Regions from separate parts of the Paraneptunicella aestuarii genome, predicted to be linked through region 2. Evidence: predicted binding sites of a transcription regulator. Region 2 holds the regulator's gene; each other region holds the start of a gene.
What was found. Region 2 encodes sigma-54, which starts transcription at its own class of promoters, with help from an activator protein. Its sites were predicted from a motif close to GTTGGCACGNNNNTNGNNT; they were not measured.
Positions count from the first base shown of each region.

Region 1: a site for sigma-54 is predicted at 1,907-1,925, ahead of KIH87_RS12320 (FlgO family outer membrane protein). Genes of this name have one in related genera too.
Region 3: a site for sigma-54 is predicted at 4,625-4,643, ahead of KIH87_RS03660 (LPP20 family lipoprotein). Genes of this name have one in related genera too.

Region 1 covers NZ_CP074570.1:3,264,573-3,271,897, reverse strand. The annotation lists gene KIH87_RS12330 (ATP-NAD kinase family protein) at 1-984, shown strand, start outside; gene KIH87_RS12325 (YfcL family protein) at 1,016-1,306, shown strand; gene KIH87_RS12320 (FlgO family outer membrane protein) at 2,025-2,678, shown strand; gene KIH87_RS12315 (FlgO family outer membrane protein) at 2,692-3,474, shown strand; gene KIH87_RS12310 (FlgO family outer membrane protein) at 3,476-4,150, shown strand; gene mnmC (bifunctional tRNA (5-methylaminomethyl-2-thiouridine)(34)-methyltransferase MnmD/FAD-dependent 5-carboxymethylaminomethyl-2-thiouridine(34) oxidoreductase MnmC) at 4,155-6,212, opposite strand; gene fabB (beta-ketoacyl-ACP synthase I) at 6,375-7,325, shown strand, end outside.
Region 2 covers NZ_CP074570.1:4,496,733-4,504,057, reverse strand. The annotation lists gene KIH87_RS17550 (calcium/sodium antiporter) at 1-209, shown strand, start outside; gene KIH87_RS17545 (KpsF/GutQ family sugar-phosphate isomerase) at 230-1,204, shown strand; gene lptC (LPS export ABC transporter periplasmic protein LptC) at 1,263-1,832, shown strand; gene lptA (lipopolysaccharide transport periplasmic protein LptA) at 1,849-2,364, shown strand; gene lptB (LPS export ABC transporter ATP-binding protein) at 2,364-3,089, shown strand; gene KIH87_RS17525 (RNA polymerase factor sigma-54) at 3,156-4,640, shown strand; gene hpf (ribosome hibernation promoting factor) at 4,668-4,955, shown strand; gene ptsN (PTS IIA-like nitrogen regulatory protein PtsN) at 4,982-5,425, shown strand; gene rapZ (RNase adapter RapZ) at 5,422-6,267, shown strand; gene KIH87_RS17505 (HPr family phosphocarrier protein) at 6,305-6,577, shown strand; gene mgtE (magnesium transporter) at 6,788-7,325, shown strand, end outside.
Region 3 covers NZ_CP074570.1:893,576-900,900, forward strand. The annotation lists gene KIH87_RS03635 (ABC transporter permease) at 1-753, shown strand, start outside; gene KIH87_RS03640 (efflux RND transporter periplasmic adaptor subunit) at 843-2,099, shown strand; gene KIH87_RS03645 (ABC transporter ATP-binding protein) at 2,134-2,862, shown strand; tRNA gene KIH87_RS03650 (tRNA-Arg) at 3,149-3,223, opposite strand; gene KIH87_RS03655 (flagellar assembly protein T N-terminal domain-containing protein) at 3,283-4,443, opposite strand; gene KIH87_RS03660 (LPP20 family lipoprotein) at 4,759-5,217, shown strand; gene KIH87_RS03665 (flagella synthesis protein FlgN) at 5,558-5,974, opposite strand; gene flgM (flagellar biosynthesis anti-sigma factor FlgM) at 5,998-6,333, opposite strand; gene flgA (flagellar basal body P-ring formation chaperone FlgA) at 6,504-7,214, opposite strand.

The sequences.
Region 1 (7,325 bases), 1.2 Mb from region 2:
CTTCCTTTGCAAGCGCAATTAAAAATCTGTACTGCGAGCGGTGAGATGGGAGAAGAACTGGCTCGCAAGATGGGTTTTAATGTTGAAGTTGTCTACCAATGTCCAAACGAACAAACCGAAGCAGAAGATACCGAAGCGACAGTACAGGCTTTAATGCAGCACGAAGTCGATGTGATCCTGTTTGCTGGCGGTGATGGTACGGCTCGCAATGTTTGCCATATTGCACAGGATAAAATCCCGGTTTTGGGTGTTCCCGCTGGCTGTAAAATTCATTCAGGTGTGTATGCTGTGACTCCTCAAGCGGCCGGTCGCGTCATTGAAAAGATGATTGCCGGGGAAATCGTGACAGTAAAGCATTCTGATGTCATGGACATTGATGAAGTTGCATTTCGTGAAGGCAGGGTGAAGGCGCGTCGTTATGGTGAAATGCAAGTGCCTGAGGCGTTGCAGTATGTGCAGTCGGTGAAGGTGGGCGGCAGGGAATCAGAAGAATTGGTGCTCATGGACATTGCCGCTCATATCATCGAAGAAATGGTTGATGACGATGTATATGTGATGGGCTCTGGTAGCACGGTCGCAGCGGTTATGGATGAGTTGGGATTGGACAATACCTTATTGGGTGTGGATGTGGTACAAGACCGTGAAGTGTTGCAAGCCGATATCACTGCTCCTGAATTATTGGCCTTATTGCAGCAGCAAAAAGAAGCTAATCCGGATGGCAATATTCGTTTGGTGATCACTTTGATTGGTGGGCAAGGGCATGTCTTTGGGCGTGGTAATCAGCAATTGAGTCCGGATGTAATTCGGTTTATTGGCAAGGAAAATATTAGATTGATTGCGACCAAGAGTAAGTTGGAAGCTTTACAGGGGCGTCCGTTAATTGCTGATACCGGGGATTCCAAATTGGATGAAGAGCTTGCCGGGTTTATCCCTGTTGTGACCGGGTATCATGATCAAGTGTTGTATCGCTTGGGGCAACAGTAATCGTAATGAGAATGGAGAGGGGGTTGGTAGCATGAGTTTAAATGAAGCACAATTTTCTGATTTGGTCGATGAGTTACAGAACTCCTTCGATACCATTGTGGAAACGGGGGATGATCAGGAGTTGTTTATTTCAGGCTACGTGAATGGACATTTCTCTCTGGTGGCTAGCCAGTGTTTTAATGAGCAAGCTTATTCTGTTGCTGCATTAGACAGCAAGATGCAATCCAGCTTCAATCATGCTTTTGCTGATGGTGAGTTGCAGGAGGAGGATCAAGAATACGCTCGAGCCTTTTGGCAGTCTTGTTTGCAGAAAATAGGGTAGTTGAGCTTTTCTTGTGGGTTCTGGCGCTGATTTATCTTCGATTTGTTATTCCTCAATTGCATCCTCTCGTTTATACCTACTTTGATTATTGGAGTCTTTGGAAGCCATTCTTAACCCGACTGGCGAAGACGCCATGGATACTGAGCAAGCCGCGAAGTTGATAAAAGGTTTTAAGAAAAGTATCTAAAAGGAAACCGGGTTAAAAGATCGAAGACACGCTGCAAGTTCATCCCTGAACGCTCGACCTCGTCATCCCTGACGAGGACGGTCTTCTAACCTTTTAACCCGATTTCCTGAATACATCCGGTCAAAATTAAATAACGATTTGTGTCATTGGTTTTGGTTAACCAAAAGCTTGAGCTGAATTACGGGGAGGTGTGTTCCTTTCGGCAAAACGTCAAATTCAGGGATGAATTTGTCGAGCGTACAGGGAAGTATTTACAGCGTTTTTGACGAAAGGGATACACCTCCCCTGAGTGTGCAAGACGAGACATGTAAACAGACAAGTCGCTCGGAATATAAAAAGTAACTCTAGATAATAGAACCGATAGAGCATAGTGTAAGGATGGGGTCTATCGAAAATAAAGCGTCAAAATAACAACTGGCTCAATTATTGCTTTCAAAAATCCCAAAGAATATCGTTCGGGATAATTCACCATATTGTTATGGTCATATATTCTGAATATCGAATTTTGAACTTTGGGTGGTGTTAAGGCTTATGAAAGCAATGCTCAACCGTCGCAACATACGTAATTTAGTACACTTGAGTACCATCATTTTTATTATGATGCTGTCTGGGTGTGCAAAGGCCAAACAAGACGCCTGGCAAGCTCATCCTGGTTCGCAATACAGCTCGCAACATAATCCGTTGGGGAATATTGAGTATCACACTTCCATGCTGGCTGACGAGTTGTTTGCCAACTTCAAGCACAGTAAAAAACGAGGTCAGTACCGCTTTGCTATCGCTGGATTTGTACCCGTTGTGGACATGCAACATGATCCCAAAGCCCAGAGTCCTTTGATGTTATTAGGACATCAATTAGAGCAGGGTTTAATGACCGAAGCCTCTCGCCGTGGATTTATTCCTCAAGACTATAAGATTACAAACGATATTATCATCAATGAGACATCCGATAGAGTGATGAGCCGTAACCCGGACGAGCTTTATCAACATAATCTGGGTATCGATTTCTATGTATCCGGCACAATCACTGAGCAGCAAAATGGCGCAATAGTGAATGCCAGAGTGATACATGTAAAAACAAAAGATGTGGTCGCCGCAGCAACTAAATTTTTCCCGGCAGAGCTTTTCTGGACGCAGGAAAAAGTGACGACCCGAGGTGGCATGATCTACCGTACAGGCGCTAAATAGGCGGGAGAGAATTATGAATAAGCATTGGATATTAACAGTTACTGGCCTGATGGCTACTGGCTTGCTGTCGGGTTGTGCCAATTTGTCTGATTGGAATTCTTCCTGGTTTGCAACCCACGAAAAATACTCACAACAACATTCGCAGGATATGGATGTGGTGAATGTGCGCGAAGTCCCTGTGCTGGACGAAGGCAAGGATATGGCAAAGTTAAACATGCCAATCATGAACAACTCTCCGCAAGTTGATAACTTTGGCGCTTTAAGCGAAGAAGCGACTTATACCAGCAATCATGCCTTGTATCGTGGGCAAGCTTTAACCAAACATGTGGGCGACTATGTACAGAACATGGCGCAGGATCTGATTTCCAATATGGAATATCTCACCGATAAAACACCCGTCGGTGTGACTAATTTTGCTTTAATTGACAGTGATTTACAGAAAACCAACCTGTTAGGTTATCAATTGGCAGAGTCTTTTATGCATGAATTGCATAAGTTCCGCATTCCTGTGATTGATTTCAAAGCTACGCAATATATTCGTGTGACCGAACAAGGGGATTTCCTGCTTTCCAGAGATTTTCTGGAGTTAAAAAACAAGGTTGCCATTGACTACATATTGACCGGCACCATGACTAAACACCAAGGTGGTTTTTTGGTCAATGCCCGTATTTTGGGCATGGAATCTAAAGCGGTGGTGGCCAGTGCTCAGATGATGATCCCTTTCTATATTGCTGATGCCTTGATGCCAACCGATGATGGCATGGTTGATGGTGTTAAAATCCGTCGAGGTGAATAATATGCGAGCTTTAACTGTTGCCGCTTTTGCATTTGCTAGTGTGTTGAATCTTGGCGGCTGTGCAACCAATCTCATTACTATGCAACAAGCTCAACAGCAGTCTGTTGATATGCCAGATCCTCTGCGTAGTAAAGGCATGGCGGCTAGTCATACTGAAGTGGCGACAGCCGTGACGCCGGTATTGATACCGCCTGCAAACAGCTATCAACCTCGTTATACCCATAAAACCATTGATGATTATGCCGAGCAAATCACCATGCAGCTTATGCAGCAGGCTCGTCATCTTGATGGTAACAGTCGTATTGGTGTTGCCAGTTTTGTCTCATTGGATGCGTCGTTACAAAAAACCAACGCTCTTGGAAACCAGCTTGCCGAAAGCTTTATCAAGGAAGTCCAGGCGTATGGTATTTCGGTTGTCGATTATAAGATCATGAAGAATATCGATGTTTCTCGCGATGGCGACATCATCTTCAGTCGTGATAATTGGCAGCTGTCAGGTGCTGATATGGATTATGTATTGTCTGGCACTATGCATCGAGATGAAAAGGGCGTGAGAGTGAATGCCCGTATTATCTCTCTGGGTAATAAGTCGGTGGTGGCATCCGCTCGAGGTTTTATTCCTCATTTTGTGGTGAATGCCGTCGTGCCGGAATATGTGTTTATTCCAGCTGAGTAGCCGTTTACTTCAGACCTTTTTCTCTACGTACAAGCTGTTTTATCAGAAAACGATTCGGGTTTAGCGCATTGAGCTGATCCTGTGATAGCGGCAATGGATTGCCGGTGATCTGGCAAACTAATGCCTCTGCCAGCAATGGCGCAGTACATAATCCACGCGATCCCAATCCTGTTAACACATACAAATTACGATGATCTTCCGGCAATGGATATCTGTGTGCGGGTAGAGCTTTGTACGCATCTTGATATTGCTGTGACTGCTTGGCGATATCAGGCACATTTCCCATCAAAGGCAAGTGATCGAAAGTAGAACAGCGTATTCCGGCTCGTCCTTGTTGCTGAGGTGCTAATTCATCTACCCAGGCTGCTTCAGGTAGTGACTTTTTCAACATAGACAGGTTGAATGTTTCATCCTCAGTGCGAAACTCGGTATGGGTATCGTTCTTGGTAAAGGTGGCGCCCAATGCATGAGTGCCATCTAGTGCTGGCGTCATATATCCCTTATGGCACAGTACGGTTGAAAGTTTGTTGGATTGTTCTGTTGCTTTGATAGTTTCGACTTGTCCACGAACGGCTTGCATCGGAATGTCGTTCAGGGGCGCTAAGTGAGCGGATTCATGACCTGTTGCGAGGATGACGATCGGCGCAGCGGTTTCACTATTATCATGCCATTGCAAATGCCATTGTGAGCCATTAGGCGGTGCTTTTTCCGGTGCAGGTTGAGTCAGGCTTAGCAAGCGCTTGTTATAGTGAATGTTTAGTTTACCTGTTGCTTCAGCAGCCTTCGCTAATGCCTGAACCAACTGCTTTGGGTTTATCCAGCCAGCTTGGGGCAGGAATAACCCGCCTCGTCCTAAAGATACATTGGCGATGGATTCCGCTTCTTGCATATTAACCTGCCGTACCAATTCTTCAGGCCAGGCTCCTCTTTCGGATAGCTTACCTTGTCGTTCTTCCTGCTTATGGTTAAACCCTAATAAGAGTACACCACAGTTTTCCTGTTGGAACTCATAACCTTGCTGTTGTAACCACTGATAGCGCTGTTTAGCAAATAAAAAGCATTGGCTATAGAGCTGGCTTGGACGGGTAAAATCCACGGTTAAATGTGGATAGAATCCGCCTTGAATATTGCCTGACGCGCCAGTTGCCAGTTCATTATCGGCGCAGTACAAATCGACCTTTATACCTTTTTGCACCAGTGACAGGGCACAGTTGAGCCCGGCTAAACCGGCGCCTACAACAGTCACTTCTGTAACGGGCTGACTGGAATCTGCGGCATGGCGATGCCAAAAGCCAATGCCTTTTTTAGAATCCAAAGCTTTATTTTCATTTATACCCGTATAAACGCCGCGTAGCATCTCTCGTTTTCTGCCATAGCCTTTGCATTTTTCAACGGAGAAGCCGTTATCTTTGAGCCCGCGTTTTACGATTCCAGCAGCGGTGAAAGTGGCAAATGTAGCATCTGGAGCACTGTATTTGCCCAGAAAGTGAAACAGACTGTCTTGCCACATATCCGGGTTTTTACTGGGAGCAAAACCATCTAAAAACCAGGCGTGGACGCTATCGGTCAGACTGTGTGGCAGCGCTGGCATGAGTTCATTGACATCACCTAGCCATAAATCCAGATGAATCGAACCAGCGTTAAAGGTCAGTCGATGGCAGCCTTCTATGGCAAGTGGATATTGCTCAATTAATCGTTCTGATTCCTCAGCAAGCGAAGGCCATGCCAGCAATGCGCGCTGTAAATCTTCACGGGCAACAGGGTATTTTTCAAACGAAATAAAATGTAGTTGTCTGAGTGGATGCTCTGGATTCTGTAGCCTAAACTCATTGAATCGTTTTATGAGCACCAGGAAATTGAGGCCAGTACCAAATCCGGTTTCTGCCACAATGAAGGTCGCTTGTTGCCAGTTTATCCAGCGCTCAGGAAGATGATTGTTTTGAAGAAAGACATATTCGGTTTCCTGCAACCCGTTGTCATTGGAAAAATAAACATCATCAAAGGCAGTGGATACGGGAGTTCCTTTATCATTGAATTGAATTTCGGCGGTTTGAATTGGCAAAATGCGACCCTATAAACAGCGGATTGTCTTGAGCGGATAAAATAGATTGCGCGAATGTTACTGAATTCTTGCGCTTTCGTCATGAGTTGGTCACAAAAAAGCAGACCACTTTTGCATTTTAAACAGTTACAATAGCCGCAATTTTTTATCTAAGGTAGCACAATGAGAAGAGCTGTAATCACTGGTCTGGGCATTGTTTCCAGTATTGGTAATAACCAGGAAGAAGTATTGGAATCTCTGAGAACCGGTAAATCGGGTATTTCCCGAGCGGAGGAATTTGCTGAACTGAACTTGCGTAGTCAGGTTTGGGGAAATGTAGATATTGATACTAAAGCCCTGATTGATCGTAAAGCATTGCGCTTTATGGGCGATGCCGCAGCGTTTGCGTATATTGCCATGCAACAGGCAATTGAAGACAGTGGCTTGGAAGAATCTGATATTTCCAACCCTCGTACAGGATTGATCGCCGGTTCGGGTGGCGCATCTTCCAAGTGGCAAGTTGAAGCTGCCGATATTTTACGTGAAAAAGGTGTAAAGAAAGTCGGCCCTTATATGGTTCCAAGAACCATGAGCAGTACGGTATCTGCCTGTTTGGCAACACCGTTTCAAATCAAAGGCGTGAACTATTCCATGAGCTCGGCCTGTGCCACCAGTGCTCACTGTATTGGTGCTGCGTTGGAGCAAATTCAGCTGGGTAAACAAGACATCGTGTTTGCGGGTGGTGGTGAAGAAGTTCACTGGACGCTTGCAATGGAATTCGATGCCATGGGGGCGTTAACAACCAAATTTAATGAAACACCAGAAAAAGCCTCTCGTACTTACGATGCGGATCGTGACGGTTTCGTTATCTCTGGCGGTGGCGGTATCGTTGTTGTTGAAGAGTTGGAACACGCTTTGGCGCGTGGCGCGAAAATCTACGCTGAAATCGTTGGCTATGGCGCAACGTCTGATGGTTACGACATGGTGGCTCCATCCGGTGAAGGCGCGGTACGTTGTATGCAACAGGCAATGGAAGGCGTGAATTCTCCCATTCAGTATTTAAATACTCATGGCACATCTACGCCTGTAGGTGATTTGAAAGAACTGGAAGCCATTCAACAAGTGTTTGGCAGC
Region 2 (7,325 bases):
CGGTATTGGCGATGCCGGCACTCATTGCTCCGGGGGCTATTGACCCAGGTGCCATCGACCGGGATATGTACGTCATGCTCGGTGCTACCATGTTACTGGTCGCTTTTAGTTTCAATATTGGTGGCAACCGCAGTATCAATCGTTGGCAGGGCGGCTTGTTATTAGCTGGATTCGTGGCGTACCTGGTTGTATTGCTGCACAGTATTTAAGATGTTTACGACTTTTTAGAATGAATAATACTGATAATTACATTAACTCCGGTCTACGTGTACTAGAGATTGAAACCAAAGCCATAGAAGATCTTAAGCAATATATCTCTACAGATTTTAGCCAAGCGTGTGAAATGATGTTGGGATGTGTTGGCAAGGTTGTTGTTACTGGTATGGGTAAGTCGGGCCACATAGCTAATAAGATTGCTGCGACACTTGCCAGTACGGGAACGCCTGCATTTTATATGCATCCCGGAGAGGCTGGCCATGGCGATTTGGGCATGCTCAGCAAGCAGGATGTGTTGCTGGCCATTTCCAATTCCGGTGAAACGGATGAAGTGCTCGCTTTATTACCCGTAGTGAAGCGCATGGGGATCCGTATTATTGCCATGTCTGGGAACCCTGCCTCACGCTTGGCGGAATATTCAGATGTTCACCTTTGTATCAAGGTAGAAAAAGAAGCCTGCTCCCTTGGTTTGGCGCCCACATCCAGTACAACCGCGACTTTGGTTATGGGAGATGCGTTAGCCATCGCATTGCTGGATGCCAGAGGGTTTTCTTCCGATGATTTTGCGTTGTCTCACCCGCAGGGTGCTTTGGGACGCAAGTTGTTATTGAAATTGGCTGATGTCATGCACTCCGGTGATCAGGTTCCGATTGTGGATAGCAAAGAAACCATAAGCTCAGCTTTATTGGAAATTTCCAATAAAGGTTTGGGCATGGCTGCTGTTGTGAACGATGCCGGTCAATTTGAAGGTATTTTTACGGATGGTGATTTGCGACGCGTTATTGATGCTAAAGTTGATATCCATCATACGCCGATTGCTGATGTCATGACTAAAAGCGCGGTAACGGTCACCGCAGATATGCTGGCAGCTGAAGCGCTTAACATCATGGAAACCCGCAGTATCAATGGACTTGTGGTGTTAGATAACAATCGCATCCCTGTTGGCGCACTGAATATGCTTGATTTGTTAAAAGCCGGAGTCGCTTGATGCTTTGTGAATTCATAGTCTTTAACTCAGAGACACCACTTGTTGGTAGAGGGTGGCTATGAATCGCTTAACCGTCAGTATTCTTTTCCTGTTTCTATTGATTTTGCTATTAAATCTCCCCATGTGGATGGAAACAGACAAAGAACAGCAGACCGAAGAGGATGAGCTTGGTTGGCAAGCTAACTACCAGGCAAATGAAATGCTCAGTACCCTGTATAACAAGCAGGGGATGGTGTCACATAAGGTTTTCGCGACCAAAATGGAACATTTTGAAGAGCTTGGGTTCACAGTGTTTGAGCGTCCTCGATACACTATTTTTACTGAGCGAACAGAGTCGCCTTGGCAGGTGAATGCTCTGGAAGGTACTTTATACGAAGATAATCGTATTCAGCTGGAAAACAATGTACTGATTAAAACCTTGAATGACGAAGGTTTTGTGCAGCAGATTGAAACCAGTTTTATAGAAATAAATTTAACTGACAAGACCATGACATCCAATGAACCAGTGATCATTACCGGTCAGGATTATGTTATTCATAGCAATGGATTTGTCGCTAACTTATTAACCAGAAAGTTTGAGTTAATTGATCATGTTCAAACCGTATTTAACCCTAAAGCGGTTAACTAATATGTCATGTAAGCGAATGGCTAAAATGGCATTGGTATGTGCCGTAGCGGTCGGTTGCATTAGTTTGGTGCAAGCCGACAGTCAGGATTTTAAACTGCCGATTACGGTTGATTCAAAATCCCAGTTTGTCGATGGTAAAAGCAAGACATCTATCTTTAAAGAAGACGTTCATATCTCTCAGGGCTCATTGAAAATTGACGCTGAGGAAGTGGAAGTGAATGCTTCTCAAGGTGAAGGCAAAGAAGTTTTTATTGCTCGTGGTAATCCTGCTATTTACAGCCAAACCATGGACGATGGTTCTGACATTCGCGCCGTTGCCAATGAGATCCGATATCAAGTATCAAACCGCACGTTAACCTTAACAGGCGATGCAGAGCTACATCAAAACAGCAGCATGGTAAAAGGTAACTCCATCACTTTTAATCTCGATAAGCAGCAGCTATCAGCCGAAGGCCAAAACGGTGAAGAAGGTCGAGTTGTTACGGTTTTCCGTCCAGAAGCCGCGAAGAAAAAGGGAGAAGACAAAAAATAATGTCTACCTTATGCGCCACGCATCTCGCCAAGTCATATAAATCCAGACAAGTTGTTCGGGACGTTTCTATTGAAGTCAGTGCTGGGCAGATCGTTGGCTTACTGGGTCCTAACGGGGCGGGTAAAACGACCACTTTTTACATGATTGTAGGCTTGGTTCCATTAGACCAAGGGCAGATATTCATTGATCAGCAAGACCTGACACTACAACCTATGCATATTCGTGCGCGCCATGGTATTGGTTATTTGCCGCAAGAAGCCTCGATTTTTCGAAAATTGACCGTATATCAGAATTTAATGGCGATATTGCAAACGCGCAAAGAATTGAGTGATGAGCAACGTGAACAAGAAGCCGATGACTTGTTGGATGAGTTCAATATTGGACACATTCGTAACAATTTAGGTATGAGTCTGTCGGGCGGCGAGCGTCGTCGGGTTGAAATTGCCCGAGCTCTGGCTGCGAATCCTCGATTTATATTATTGGATGAGCCTTTCGCTGGAGTTGACCCGATTTCGGTAAATGATATAAAGAAGATTATTCAACATTTAAAAGAGCGTGGCATTGGTGTTTTAATCACCGACCACAATGTAAGAGAAACGCTGGATGTTTGTGAACATGCTTACATTGTGAGCCATGGTCAAGTTATCGCCGAAGGAAACGCAGAATTGATTTTAAACAATCAACAGGTCAGAGATGTATACCTGGGCGAACAATTCACGTTATAGTTAAACAATTGGAAGAAGCGGATAACAAAGCCTCGCAACGACCGAAAATATAAGCACCCAATATAGATGAAACCATCATTACAGCTTAAGTTCAGTCAACAATTAACGATGACGCCACAATTGCAGCAGGCAATTCGATTGCTGCAATTGTCTACGCTTGATTTACGTCAGGAGATACAGGAAGCGTTAGATGCTAATCCTTTGTTGGAAATTGAAGAGCATGACCACAATAGCTCTGACAACGAAAATGATTTCGACAGCCAGTTAGAAAAATTAAATGGTGATGATTATCCTGATACATCATCAGATTCAATGGATACCTCTGATGTACTGGAAAGTGCATCAATGCCTGACGAGTTGCCAGTAGACAGCACTTGGGACGAATATTACAGTGCGTCTTCAGCTCCCGCACCTTCTCCTATTTCCAGCGGCAGTGACGATGATTATGTCTATCAGGGAGAAACGGTCGATTCCATTCAGGATCATCTGCTGTGGCAAATGCGCTTAACCCCTTTCTCTGAAACTGACGAAGCTATTGCCATTGCTATTATTGATGCGGTTGATGATTCCGGATATTTAAAGATTTCCAGCGAAGAAATACTTCAGGGTTTAGACTTGGAAGATGTAGAGCTGGAAGAAGTGGAATGTGTTCGTAAACGTATTCAATGGTTCGATCCTGTTGGATGTGCGTCTCATACACCACAAGAATGCTTATTGGTTCAGCTATCACAATTTAAAGATGACACGCCTTGGCTGAAAGAAGCGCGTGACATTCTGAAAAATTTTTCAGACCTGTTAATGAGCAAAGACTTCCGCACATTAATGCGTAAGGCTAAGCTGAAAGAAGAGCAACTTCGTGAAGTGCTGCGGTTATTACAGACGTTAAATCCGCATCCCGGCAGTGAAATTAATCCCCAACAGCCGGATTACATTATTCCTGATGTATCGGTAAGTAAGAAAAACGGACGTTGGATGGTAGAATTAAACCCTGATAGCGTGCCAAAGCTGAATATTAATCAGCAATATGCTGCGATGAGTAAAAGTGCCAAAAGCAGCAATGATAGCCAGTTTATTCGCAATCATGTGCAAGAAGCGCGCTGGTTTATCAAAAGTATTGAAAGTCGCAATGAAACCTTGTTGAAAGTAGCCAATTGTATCGTTCAACAGCAACAAGGATTTTTTGAACATGGGCCTGAAATGATGAAGCCTATGGTGTTAAATGATGTGGCTGAAATGGTAGATATGCATGAGTCAACAATTTCCCGGGTTACGACCCAGAAATATATGCATACTCCCAGAGGTATCTTTGAGTTGAAGTATTTTTTTAGTAGCCATGTTGCTACTGAGAATGGCGGAGAATGCTCTTCAACCGCTATTCGTGCATTGATTAAAAAGCTGGTGGCTGCCGAGAATCAGGCTAAACCACTCAGCGATAGCAAGATTGCCGAATTGTTGGCCGACCAAGGTATTATGGTGGCTCGGCGAACAATCGCAAAATACCGGGAATCGCTCTCGATCCCTCCGTCTAACCAACGTAAGAGCTTGTTATAGGCTCGTTCCCAAAAAAGGAAGACGATCATGCAAATTAATCTAACTGGTCATCACGTAGAAATTACCGACGCATTACGCGACTATGTTGATAATAAATTTACTAAATTGGAGCGTCACTTCGATCATATTAATAATGTTCACGTGATCCTGAATGTAGAGAAGCTAAGTCAGAAAGCAGAAGCTAAACTACATATTGATGGCGGTGAAATCTTCGCGGCATCTGAACATGAAGATATGTATGCTGCTATTGATTCTTTGATTGATAAACTGGATCGCCAGGTTATTAAATACAAAGAGAAACTTAAAAAGCACTAATTAGAGCTTAAAGCAGTACCAGAAAAATGGATATTAAAGACATCCTTGCACCCAACGGCATTAAACGTGCCATTGGGTGCTCAAGTAAAAAGCGAATCCTTGAACTTTTGAGTCTGTTAGCCGCAGATGTGTCTGATGAAATAGACTCAGAGGAAGTTCTCACCAGTTTATTGAGTAGAGAACGCATGGGAAGTACGGGCATTGGGCATGGCATTGCACTTCCTCATGGACGTTTGCCCGGTTTGCTAAAACCTATCGCTTTAATTATTACCTGTCAGGATGGAATAGAGTTTGACGCTATCGACAATCAACCTGTTGATATTTTCTTTGCGATTCTGGTTCCAGAAAACGATACCACCGACCATCTCAAAATCCTCTCAGCGATTGCCAATAAACTCAACGATCGAGACATTGTTCGTAAGTTACGTAAAGCTGAGTCAGAACAAGCTTTGTATGAGGCTTTGGTATGAAACTGATTATCATCAGTGGTCACTCAGGTTCAGGAAAGACCATCGTGCTCAGAGCGTTGGAAGATCTGGGCTACTACTGTGTCGATAATATTCCGGTAAACTTGCTGCCAACCCTCACCCATACGGTTGAAAATGAGTATGAAGAAGTGGCGGTGAGCATTGATGTTAGAAACATTCCCAAAGATCCTGACGAACTGAACGAAATTCTTGATTACTTACCCACTAATTGGGAAGTGACCGTTGTCTTCCTTGATTCCAGTGACGATGTGCTATTGAAGCGCTTTAGTGAAACTCGTCGTCTGCATCCGCTTTCGAAACAAAAAATGTCTCTTACTGAGGCGATAAAAGCTGAGCGTAGAGTGCTTGCTCCAATCGCTGAGCGTGCTGATTTGTATATTGATACCGACAAGCTATCGGTTCATCAATTGGCAGAATTAGTGCGAGAGCGCATTTTGGGCAAGAAAAGCTCAAGATTAGTGTTGGTATTTGAATCTTTTGGCTTCAAGCACGGTATTCCTAAAGATGCCGATTATGTGTTTGATGCCCGTTTTTTACCCAACCCTCATTGGGAACCTGAACTTAAGCCATTAACCGGCCTTGACTCACCTGTTCAGGTGTTTCTTGGTTCTCAACCAATCGTTGCCAAATTTGTCTGGCAAATCCAAAGTTTAATTGCGACCTGGTTACCGCATTTGGAACGCAATAATCGCAGCTATGTTACTGTCGCCGTTGGTTGCACTGGTGGTCAACACCGTTCGGTATATGTCGTCGAAATGTTAGCTAATGTATTTAAAGCCTCTCATCCAGATGTACAAGTGAGACACCGCGAATTAAGCAGTTAATGCCAATCTACCCTGTAAGATTGAAGTGAGTGAGTGTATGAGACTGGAAAAGAATCTTGTTATTGTAAATAAACTGGGCTTACATGCTCGCGCTGCAACGCAGCTTGTTAAAGTCGCCCAACAGTTTAAAGCTGAAATCACCCTGATACAGGGAGACAAAACTGCTTCTGCCGCCAGTGTTTTGGGCCTGATGATGCTGGAAAGCTATCAGGGTAAAGAAGTGACGGTCGTGTCGGAAGGTGAAGATGCTGAAATGGCTTTAGCTGCGATTGAAGAGCTCATTACGGCAAAATTCAACGAAGAAGAATAACACCCGTACCTTTCTTGCTACACTTGTTATAGACTATACGGCTATAAGAGCAGGTTAAGCAGACCTAACCAACAAACGAATTAGTCAGATAAAACAAAACGTTGGCGAAGTCATACTATCGTCATCTGAATAATAATAATGAATTCATTACTCAGGTTTCTCATATCGGTTTTATCACATAATTAAACCTGAACTTCCACAAGGGATGACATGGCAGAAGCACTCGAAAGACAACATGTTGCCGAACAGCTAGAGTCGATTAATCAGGCTCTTGGCAGTGGTATGTATGTTCATGTCCGTAAGATGCTTCAACATATGGCTCCTGCTGATGTTGCCCTGCTTCTGGAAGCCTCCCCAATTAAAAGCCGTGCGGTGCTATGGCAACTCCTCGATCCTGATTTTCACGGTGACGTATTAGAAGAACTTTCGGAAGATGTACGTAACGGCATCATCCGAACCATGGTTCCAGATAAGCTGGCCGAAGCGCTGGAAGACATGGATACCGATGACCTTGCAGAACTGCTGAATGGTCTACCCGATAAGGTGGTGCAAGATGTTTTGCGCCGCATGGATACCCAGGATCGTGTTCGCGCTGAGCAAGCCCTCTCTTATGGTGAAGGAACTGCTGGCTTCATCATGAACACCGACACCATTACGCTGCGTCCGGAAGTCACAATCGACGTTATTTTACGTTATTTGCGGTTGAAGCGTGAAATTCCGGAAGGCACAGATACTCTCTATGTGACTA
Region 3 (7,325 bases), 1.3 Mb from region 2:
TTTTTCAGTGCTGCAGATTTTAACGATGAAAGTAGCTTGATAATTGTCAACGATTCTTACGCCGCCCAGTTAGCAGGGGAAGGTAGTGCGCTTGGCTCTAAAATCGTGTTAGGGGGGACTACTTATACCGTTAGTGGTGTGGTTAAAGGTGTGAAAATGCCAACAGCAAACGATATTCCTGTGCGTGCCTACTTGCCATTAGCCGAAGCAAGGCCGCAATTTATAGTCAAACTAAAGCCAAATCAAACTTTGTCACGTGAGTCAGCGGCAAAAATCGCGCAAGAAGTTAATCGTCAATTATTATTGTCGGAGCTTGAAACACTGAATGATCAGCGTGACGAATTATTGTTTACGCAATACACCACTGCTATTACCAGTTCAGTTTTGGCTGTATTAACTTTCTTTCTTGCGACCATCGGTTTATACGGCATTCTTAGTTACGCAACGCAGATGCGCCGTTTTGAATTAGGCACTCGGCTTGCCATCGGTGCTAAACGCAATGATGTGATAGCCTTGATTATCAAAGACAATGCAAGTTCTGTAGCTATTGGCTTTGTTATCAGTCTGGTGATTCTTCTTGGGCTGTATATTGGCTTCTCAGAGGCATTGGTTAATTATGTCAATGTGCAGATTGTTCCGTTATATGCAGGTACGCTTGTCTTAATCAGTATTATGACTTTGTTTGCTTGCTACTGGCCTTTACGCTCGATCATAAATGCCCGACCAATCCACTCTCTTCGAGGAAGTCAGTGATTCCGAGGATATTGAGCATTCCTGGCAGGTTACGCTGCCAGGAGGCGGGTAAATCATCAAGAGGTTATGTTTAGAAGGGGCCGGGTTTAATGGATGTAATTAAAAATAAAACACAAAATAAAAAGTTTACCAGGAAATATCAGCTGATTGTTTCGGCTACCGTTTTTGTTGGCATTTTACTTATATGGGCAGCACAAACCGCTAGTGTCGTATCTGTATCTCGCAACGATCTTCTGATTGAGCGTGTTGAAAAGGGTGATCTGGAGGTCATCACTGAAGGTTTTGGGGTGCTAAGCTCAAACAAACAACAGCTCTTAACGACATTAACTCCGGCCACAGTAAAAGAGATTGTATTGAAGCCGGGAGCTGAGGTAACCGCTGGCAGTGTTATTGTTCGTCTGGATAACCCTGAATTAGCTCAAGAAGTGGAAAATGCACAGCAAGAACTGGTACAAACTAATGCTAATTTGCGTCAGTTGAAACTGAATAATCAGCGGGAAATATTAAACGAAACTGCCAATTTGGCAGAGATGACCGCTCGTTACGAAACTGCTGTGCTAAATCGCCAGGCAGAGGAAAAACTGATTGTAGAAGGCATAGTGTCGCAGCTGGCTTATCAGGAGTCCGTTTTAGAAGAACGTCAGTTGGCAAAACGTATTGAAATTCTGGAACAGCGCATAGAACAGTTGAAGTTGGTTCACGAAGAGTCTGTCAATATTCAAAAGGAGCGAGTTAAACAACAACAGGGAAGATTAAACATTGCTCAGTCTCGTCTGGATGCCTTGGAGGTAAAAGCAGGTTTTACTGGCGTTCTGCAACGGCTTTCAGTGGAACTTGGTCAAAGTTTAGCGTCTGGACAGGAAATCGCCTTAATTGGTAGTGTGACGGATTTGATTGCTCTTATCAGAGTGTCTCAAAGTCAGGTTCAACAAGTGGTTGTGGGCCAAAGTGCCATGATCAACACTCGACAGGATCGAATTCCTGGTAAGGTTACCCGCATAGATCCTATAGTGCAGGACAATACGGTAGAAATTGAAATTGCATTGCCCGCTAATTTGCCTGCCAGTGCCAGACCTCAGCTAAACGTAGACGCTACTATTACAGCGGATACATTAAAGCAAATTTATTACATAAAACGTCCTGCGAATGTCCAGCCTTACAGTGAAATTTCTTTATACAGATTAGATACAGGAGGTTCTTCGGCGCATCTTCGGACTCTGGAATTGGGGCGTCAGGCAGGCCGCTATATTGAAATCATATCCGGTGCAGACGTGGGTGATGTGTTTATCATTTCAGATTTACCTAATCTGAAAAATACTACATCAGAACTAACCATTAAATCTTAAATAAAGTTAGAAGTTTATAAGTAGGAAACGCATCATGAGCGACATCAAAATTCAAATGAAAAACATCTCCAAGGTCTTTGAAACAGAAGATATGGAAACTCATGCACTTAAAGATGTTAACCTGACGATTTCAGCTGGTGACTATGTTTCCATTTCCGGCCCATCAGGGTGTGGTAAGTCCACTTTGTTATCTTTACTTGGATTGTTGGACATCCCTTCTAGTGGCGAGTATCTGATTGAAGGTGTCAATGTGGAGAACCTTTCACTGGATGAAGCTGCCGAGATCAGAAATAGCAAAATTGGTTTTATCTTTCAGTCTTTTAACCTGATTGATGAAATTTCCGTATTTGACAATGTTGCGTTACCTCTGCGTTATAGCAAGACTAAACTGAGTGTCTCTGAAATCAAGCAGCGTGTAGATAAGTGCCTGGAAATGGTAAACATGACTCATCGCAGCCAGCATAAGCCCAATCAATTGTCTGGTGGTCAACAACAACGCATTGCTATTGCCCGCGCATTGGTGGCAGAGCCCGCTATTTTGCTGGTTGATGAGGCAACCGGTAACCTGGATTCAAATACCGGTGACCAAATCATGGATGTGCTTGATGAGCTAAATCAAAATGGCACCACTATTTGTATGGTTACACATGAATCACGATATGCAGACAGAGCCACTACTCAGCTTAAAATATTAGATGGTGTGATTTTGACTTCACCAGAGACAACGAAAAGCCAAAAGTATGTTGAGGAATCTCTCTGCTAATCTGGACAATCCTTTTTTATCTGAGTGTTAATTACCGTGGAACTGAGACTGGAAAAAGTGGAATTTTTATCTCATTTGTCTTGGTTCCAGAGCTGATTTTTATGGCAGAGTATTATTCATATCGTTATTGCGACAAAGTCGCTTGATAGTCATGCCACCTCACATTCTATACTCCTTCTTACGGCATCAAAGTGCCATGATTGAATTTGTAGAACAATCAAAATGGGAGAACATCAATACATCAGGTTAGTTAGCGGGTGTTAATGATAAATTCTACACTATGTCATGGCGTCCCCAGCAGGAATCGAACCTGCATCTAAGTCTTAGGAGGACCTTGTTTTATCCATTAAACTATGGGGACTTTTTGAGGAATAGCCTCATGCCTTTATTGTAAACATGAGGCTGTGTATAAGAAAAGTGCTACTGCCTGACCACGAAGTCGTTTGGTTGAATATTTGCCAAAGGCATGCCGTTATTAGGACGTAATACGGATGAATTGTGGTAGACCTTGGCGACCACCATAGTGACAGGGTGGATGTCGTACTGGTAATGAGGTTCGCCGGTTGGGGTGAAGAACTGACGCATTTGGAAGATCTTTAATTCATCCCCCTGTTTTACGCCTTGCGATGAACCAATATTGGCTGCGACCTGATTGTTTCTTACTTCTATGATTCGACCATAGGCGGGTATACAACTGACGGTTTCATCGACTTCCTGAGCGATGTCTTGCAATATTTGTTTTACGCCGTTACCAAAGGCGGAATCCCATAATTTACCGCTACGAACGTCAACCGATTCAAAACGGTCGAATGTCCATTCAACTCGGTTTCTAAATATCTTGTCCATGAGTAATTCGCCAGTGGAGCCGTCGATAAGCTTCATGTGAAAAGCGATATTGCGGGTAGGGGATTTGCTGTTCCAAAACGTCAAATAATCGCTGTAGGATTCTTCTGCTTCCTCTATGCTCAGATTTTTGACACTACCAAGTAATACAAATTGCCCTCCATTTTTGCGAGCGATATCCATGGCTCGGTGTTGAACTTGTTGTTCATGAGGGGAGAAGTAGAAGGATTCGACTTTGGTGATCCCGGCGTATCGGGAATACATATCAAACTCTTCTTTTAATAAACCAGCAATGGGTTGGCCGATGTCGAAAATGTTGCCAAAAGCGGCTTGTTGACGGTTTTCGAGCGGAAACCAGGTGGTAATAACACTTTTCTTATAATCTGAGGATTTGCATTGAGTGTCCTGAGGAAAAATGTCAGCTCGGATAGTGACTGTGACATAGTCATCTTCTATCAGTTCATTAACCAATTCGATGCTGCTGACTTCACCACTGGCACGCACTTCAAAGCGGTCATCTTTGAGTAAGCCGTGTGCCATGGTTTGCACACTACGCACAGAGGCTCCTGAAAAAAGTAGTGCCTGTTGAATGGCTTCTTGCGTGGCACGCTGCCTGGCCATTTCTTTGTTATTGTTATGGATGGCGGCTTGGCCGGTCGCCTCAAACCAAATAGCGGAGCTGCTAAAGCTTAGCGATGACAGACTCAATAATAACCAGAACTTAATCAGTTTATTCATAACGTTACCATTTCAATAATTTCACCGTCATGGCACTCATCGTGCTTAATTAATAACTTGATGTATCAATTTATGACGCTTATTAACCGATGTTGGTTAGCATGATGGGGAGTAAGCATTTTTCATACCGAAATGACAAAGATTCAGAAAAAATATTAAATTTATGGTAATGCTTGTCTTTTTAGGCATGGGTATTGCTTGGCTAAAGAAAATTGAGTTGGTGCAGATGATATAAGTGTCGGCTCATTGACGTTTACATTTAGCGGCTGTTTAGAACAAGTGGTAGTCGCTGTCTGAGCTAAATAGAGGTGCATTATGAATGCCAAGGTGTGTTTATTGGTTGGATTACTCGGTTTGAGCGGGTGTTCGACGGTTTTTGATAAGCAGGTGGAATGGGAATACGTTGAACCCGAATCATATCCTGTGCTCACTGCAGTTGGATATGCCCCTGTTTCAGCTCAACCTGGCGAAAGCGACTCTATAAAGATGTTGATGGCAATCAAAGCGTCAAAGCTTGATGCCTATCGAGAGTTAACTGAGCAAGTGTATGGCCAAAAGATTGGCGGCAATCAATCGTTAGCTAACTTGGTAATGACAGATACGAATTTGAAATCCACTGTGCAAGGCATTATTCGTGGGGCAGAAGTGGTGAAAACCTATCCCGTTGGTGAGGACACCTATGCAACGGAATTAAGCCTGGATTTTAGAAAGGTATACGACATTTACATTTCAACGTCTCGTCCAAGACGCATTAAGGACGTGACTTACTTCTAATCGTTTTGAAAAGCAGATTAGTCCGATTTTGGTATTTGGTTTTCGTTAAAACCTTCCTTCAGCGTTCCCCACCAGTACATTGTACGGTGGGGCTTTTTTTATCTAAACAAATATGATGGTCTTCTCCTTCTTATGGTATCAAAGAGCCATGATTAAATTTGTAGAAGAATCAAAATGGGAGAAGAGATCAAATCAGCTTATTTAAGCAAGACAGGGCTAATTCGTATTAATCTCTTGATTCGTATTAGGCGATTGGTTCGTATGAACTGGATAGCTAGGAAGTATTCTATATTAGATGTAGAGAAGAAAATGAAAAGGGAGATGAAAAAGGAAAGATAAACTAGGCTTTAATGCCTTTTAGCGCGGTACCACCTTGAGCGCGACCGCTTTTATCGTAGGTCATTGACTCACGATTACGCGCTTCAATAAGCACTTTACGCAGGTGCTCTAGTCGAAGCTGGCCTTGTTCAACGGCTTTAGAATTCACTTCTGTGCTGTATTTACAATCTTCCAGCAAAGACTTGGCTTGCTCAAAAAGAGCCGACACTTCATCTGACTGAGGTTTGTTCGGATCATACAATTCTGAAATACGTTGATCCTGCTCTTGAATTTCGTTTAACACTTTTTGTTTTTGTTCAACCAAATTCAATAGCGCCTCAGCATCACGAGTGCTGATTAATTGAAGCTCACTATCAAGCAACATTTTTAGCTTTGAAAGCAAAGCTATTTGTTGTGTGATGACTTCAGTTAATGACATTCAGGATACTGCTCTTAACGTTATTAGTTCTTAGACAGCCCGAACATGTCGGCTTCCAGTTTCGCAATTTTCTGTGCAAGTGCTTCAGGATTAATGCGGTATTCCCCGCTTTGGATAGCCTTTTTCAGCTTATCCACTTTTTCCTGATTCACTGGTGCGTCAGTGCCTTTCTTCTGTACCTGAGTCATCTGCTGGGCAGACTGAGTCAATGACACAGAATCTTGTCTAGGTGCTGCAACGGCATTAGCTTGTGCTTTTTGGGCACTTGCTGCCTGATTTTGAGCCTGCTGCTGTTGATTGAGTTTCTGACTCTCCAACTGAGGCTTGTGATTTGTGTTGCCTACATTATTGATAGCCATAACTATTTTCCACTACTTTGATTACCTCAGCCTTTGTATCGGCATAACTCTAATTAACTTTAGGGTTTTTACAATATTTAAAGGTGTCGGCAATAGATTGCCCCGGAATGCCGCAAGCCCTTGTACATTTGCTTTTACATTACTGCTAACCAGCATTCTAGCAGACTTCACTAGATATGCACCTGTACCTGATTAACGCTGACTACTTTCGCGTCAATAACCTTCTTGGAGCGGCGGTTCTTAACGAGGATTGTATCACCAATATTGCCATCTTGTTCAGCTATTCCGGAAGTTTTTATTTTCATACCTGATACTTCCGCCATAATAACAATAGAGTCCCCTTTGCAAACAAAGCACAGCATGTTTGGAGTGATCGGTTGATTTGGCCGACTGCGTCGTTTCAAGCGCGCGCCAATCAAGGATTCTACACTAGTGTAGGTACTTCCCCGCAAGCGCTTCTTATCAACCTGTACAACATCTAAATCATCGGCTGTTAACACACTTCCTGGAGATAATGCGGTATTAGGAACTACCACAGGTTGAACTTCGTTAACATTAACTACTGTATAAATGAACCAATTGTTACTTGGACAACTTACTTTTACAGTGACATTGCTTTGCATGAGTGTGCCTGAGCTATTAGAAACCTCTAATGGTAATGGACACACTGGAATATTTAACCTGGGATCGATGCTATTAGCTTCAACGGTAATAATTGAGTCATCCGTTTGGGGAATATTGTTGCGAACAAAGGATTCTGCAGCCTCAACAACAAGTTGATGCGAAGGATTTTCTTGTGCAACACTGTGACCTTGAACCGCTAACGCAAGACCGAGTAAGGAATATTTTAATATTTTCATCATCTCAGGTATATTTTTCATGTTCGTTTGTCTTCAAGTTGGCTATGCTTTTGTATAAGGCAACTTACGAAATATTGATAACGTCAATATTCAGGCAGTATGCAAAACTTTATTCACCAACAAAGGCTATTA